Regions from separate parts of the Pedobacter sp. GW460-11-11-14-TSB4 genome, predicted to be linked through region 1. Evidence: riboswitches for the same ligand, from Rfam matches in the RefSeq annotation. Region 1 holds a riboswitch; the other holds the start of a gene.
The links. Region 1 has a riboswitch for cobalamin ahead of AC07YT_RS00860 (TonB-dependent receptor plug domain-containing protein). Riboswitches for the same ligand answer to the same signal wherever they lie in the genome.
Positions count from the first base shown of each region.

Region 1 (2,208 bases):
TACAATTGCTCCGGGTAATCCCCTGTCTGATAAAAATGAATAGGCCTGTGCATGCCATTTACCGCCATTAAATTTACCAAATAATGCAGCCTGTAAACGGAAACGCTCCACGTTTCCATTGTTTCTTACCGCTGTGGTATCGAAAACCCCGTTGGTGTACCTGAATTTATATTTCCCGTCTGCATGGATATATTCGGTATTGATACTGGCCTTTAGCTTTTCGTTAATCTTGTACAAATAAACTAATGATGGATTAATGAGTCCGAATGATCCGTTTTTTAATCCGAGCTCGATCTTTTGCTTTTGGCTTTTTTCGAAATCAGGATCTTTGGTTTTGAGGTAAATGCTGCTTGCTGAGGCATAACCTTTCGCTGGAATCAATAATTCTGGCTTTTGACCACTATACAAAGCAATTTCTTCGAGATTGTTCAATGAGAATTTACCTAAATCTACCTGGCCGTTCTGCGCATTGCCAATCTGGATGCCATCTAAAAAAACTGCAGTATGATTAGTGCCCAAACTACGTACATTAACCGTTTTCATCCCGCCTATTCCACCATAATCTTTCAACTGCACACCTGAAAGGTAGCGGATGGCATCGGCAACAGACAGGCTGTTTATCCTTTTAAGCTCATCAGCCGATAGGATTTGTACCGGTGTTGGCGATTTACTTTGTTCGGTTAACCGGTATTCCCTAATCTGAACTTCTTTCAGTTGTGTGCTTTTTAGGGTACTATCGCTTTGTGCCCTTGTATTTAAAGGCAATAGAAATCCTGTCCATAAAATGGAAGAAAATAGAAAAAACTGCATTGTGCCCGCATAGGCAGAATGTTTATGTGTCATTTTGATTGTGAGTTTAACCCACAGCCAACAGATGGAAAAGAAATGAAATACGAATACGTAAGTACATCACCCCTTAGCTTCAATCCCCGAAAGCTATGAAATATAATGCTAAGGCAGGTCTTCTGACTTACTCCCGGGTTTCCGGCCTTCCCATCCCGACGAGTCGGAACAGTGGCAGATTGATTGGAAATCCGTTAAGGAGCTTACAGCTGCGGGACAGTTACAGATTTACACTGTATTCCCTTTTAATTCCGGGTGTAAAGCCGGAAACCAAAAGCGCTGCAAAAGTAATAAAATTAAACAACTTGTAAAATGGATGATGGAAAATGGTGGTTTTAACAGAAAAGACTAAATTAGGAATCAATTTTTTACCTATGAAAAAAATATTAATTGTTGCTTTTTCATTAATCAGCCTATCTGTTATGGCGCAAAAAACCGATACTGTTTTTCTGAAGAAACTGATGGAAACCAGGCCAGAACTTTTTTCTACCGTACTCAATCATCCTGGTCAAAACCAGATCCAGGTTCTTTATACGCAGGTTAACCGCGATGCGAAAAATAAACCCACGTTTAAAACATTTAGTTACAACTTAGATCCGCACCACTATTTTTATCCGGCCAGTACGGTTAAACTGGCTGCAGTCATTTTTGCTCTAGAAAAAGTAAATCGTTTAAGAAATACAGGCTTAACGGCTAACAGCGCCATGATTACCGATAGTGCATTTAAAGGACAAACGAAAGTATTAAAAGACTCGAGTGCTAAAAACGGGCTTCCATCCATAGCGCACTATGTTAAAAAGATTTTGCTTACCAGTGATAACGATGCCTTTAACCGTTTGTTCGAATTTATCGGCCGGGCAGAAATTAACGAAAAACTAAAGGCAAATGGCTTAAATGATAGCCGTATTTTAAACCGCCTGGCCATTGGCGATGCGGGTGAATCTGCCAAACATACCAATCCCATTAAATTTTATAACGGAGATCATCTGGTGTATAATCAGGCTGCCCAGTATGATCCAAAAGATTATGAATTGAAATTAAGCCATCTGGTAATGGGTAAAGGTTATATGGATAGTACCGATAAGTTAGTAAACAAGCCTTTCAGTTTAGCGGGCAAAAATGCCTTCGCCATTAATGATCAACAGAAACTGATGCAGAAATTAATTTTTCCTGAAGCTTATCCGGCAAAAGAAAGATTTAACCTCACGCCAGAAGATTACAAGCTGATTTATACGTACATGAGTAAATATCCTACAGAAAGTGATTTTCCTAAATACGATCCAAAAGAATTTTGGCCAACCTACGCGAAAATGCTGTATTATGGAAGAGAACAGGTAAGTCCTGATCCTGATATTAGAATCTTTA
Region 1 covers NZ_JBWKYI010000001.1:173,541-175,748, forward strand. Annotated here, with positions in the region: gene AC07YT_RS00860 (TonB-dependent receptor plug domain-containing protein) at 1-843, opposite strand, end outside; cobalamin riboswitch at 939-1,134, opposite strand; gene AC07YT_RS00865 (serine hydrolase) at 1,218-2,208, shown strand, end outside.

Region 2 (2,208 bases), on a different contig from region 1:
TTAGTGAACAAGATGGAGCGATCCAAACTTTATCTAATCCTCTTTTTTCTACCACTTGATTAATGATTGAAACGGATTTTTCGAAATCGTTTTTCCAGATATTTCTTCCGTCTACCAAACCTAACGAAAGGATGGTCTCTTCTTTTAATGAAGCCAAAACAGCCGATAATTGATCTTCAGCACGTACCAGATCGATATGTAAAACATTTACCGGTAATGAAGTCGTTAGGGCTAAATTATTGCCCAAACCTTCGAAATAAGTAGCCAAAACAATTTTTAGCCTTGGGAAAGTCTTTCTGATCTCTTTATAAACATATTCGTAAGCTTTTTTGTCTTTATCGGTAAGATCTAGGGTCAAAAAGGGCTCATCAAACTGAACATATTCTACATCCAAAGCATCTAACCGGGATAAAATCTCAATATAAACCGGAAGGAGATTTTTGATCAGGTCGATTTTTTCAAAGCCAGCTTCTTTTTCTTTTCCTAATAAAAGGTAAGAAACCGGACCGATTAAAACAGGCTTGGTCGTAATACCCAATTGTTTCGCCTCATAAAACTCATCGATCACTTTAGTAGAGAAAAGTTTAAAAGGCTGGTCTTTATAAAATTCAGGAACAATGTAATGATAATTGGTGTCGAACCACTTGGTCATTTCCATGGCTACTACATCCAATCCCTCCTTTTGATAACCCCTGGCCATGGCAAAATAAAGATCAAGCTCAGAATTTCCTTTTTTCAGGATTACTTCGTTGTACCTTTTTGGGATGGCCCCAAAAGTTAAAGAATGATCGAGCACATGATCATAAAAAGAAAAGTCGTTCGAAGGAATAACATCAATTCCAGCTTCTTTTTGAAGGTTCCAGTTTTCGTGGCGAATGTTTTTTCCCACCTGAAGCACATTTTTGTACCCAGTTTTATCTGCCCAGTAATTTTCGCAGATTTTCTTTAATTCCCTTTGGCTACCTATTCGCGGATAGCCCAGATTTTGCGTTAGCATCTCTTTTAAAGATTAAGTAAATAAATCGTTTAAAAGCCCTCAAGCAATATTTTGTAATACTTTATGTTAAAAATTAAAAGGAAAGGTTATGGCACAGCCCGCCTACTCATCAGCCAAAAGCTTAAAGCAAGCCTATAAAATTTTAATTTTATGGTGTACAATCAGACCTGACCAATTACTTTATAACGCGAAAGCACCGTCAATTCAATATAGGCAGGTCTCCTGGCTTATTCCCGATCTTATCGCCTTCCCATACCGGTAAACGGCACAGTGGCATGAATGATAAGACCGTTGTCTTTTAAATAAAGACAGAATTTACAGTTGCGCGACAGCTCGTGATTTGCACACGATTCCCTATTAATCCCGGGTGTAATTCCGGGAACCTGTATCGGTTGATGAAAAATAAAGTTAAGAACTTACATCAGGGCAAATGTATGGATTAGGATTTAAAACTTGTAACAAATTTACAGCAAGCCGTTTTTGGAGCTTATTCTCTATTATATTTGATTACCTAACTAAACCCTTATTATGATAAAAATCTACTTTAAAAGGCTTTGTATTGCTTTTTTAATGGTAAATAGCTGTGCGGTGCTGGCACAGGAAGTACCAACGCCAAAGGCGCATTTTGGTTTTGATATCGGCGACGATTACCAACTGGCCAATTATACCCAAACTGAAGCTTACTTTAAGAAACTCGCGGCAAGTTCTGACCGCATTAAACTGGTTGATATCGGTAAAACCGAAGAAGGCAGAAGCCAGTATATGCTGATTGTTTCTTCACCGGAAAACCTGAAGAAATTAGACCGTTATAAGGAAATTTCGCAACAACTGGCGCATGCTGAAATTACACCTGAGCAGGCAAAAGCATTAGCCCAGGAAGGCAAAGCGGTAGTGTGGATAGATGGTGGCTTGCATGCAAACGAGGTAGTGGGTGCACATCAGCTAATCGAAACCGCTTATGAGTTTGCCTCCAGAAAGGATCCTGAAACCCTTCGTATTTTGGATAATGTAATCATCTTGTTTACCCATGCCAATCCTGATGGGCAAGAACTGGTGAGCAATTGGTATATGCGAGAGAAAGATCCCAAGAAAAGAACAACCTCAGGCTTGCCTGTTTTGTATGAAAAATATGCAGGGCACGACAACAACCGCGATTTCTTTATGCTCAACCTTAAAGAAACGCAGAATATTGGACGCCAGCTTTTTGTTGA
Region 2 covers NZ_JBWKYI010000002.1:350,127-352,334, reverse strand. Annotated here, with positions in the region: gene metE (5-methyltetrahydropteroyltriglutamate--homocysteine S-methyltransferase) at 1-997, opposite strand, end outside; cobalamin riboswitch at 1,193-1,399, opposite strand; gene AC07YT_RS04495 (M14 family metallopeptidase) at 1,526-2,208, shown strand, end outside.
Region 2: another riboswitch for cobalamin. It lies ahead of metE (5-methyltetrahydropteroyltriglutamate--homocysteine S-methyltransferase); the one in region 1 lies ahead of AC07YT_RS00860 (TonB-dependent receptor plug domain-containing protein).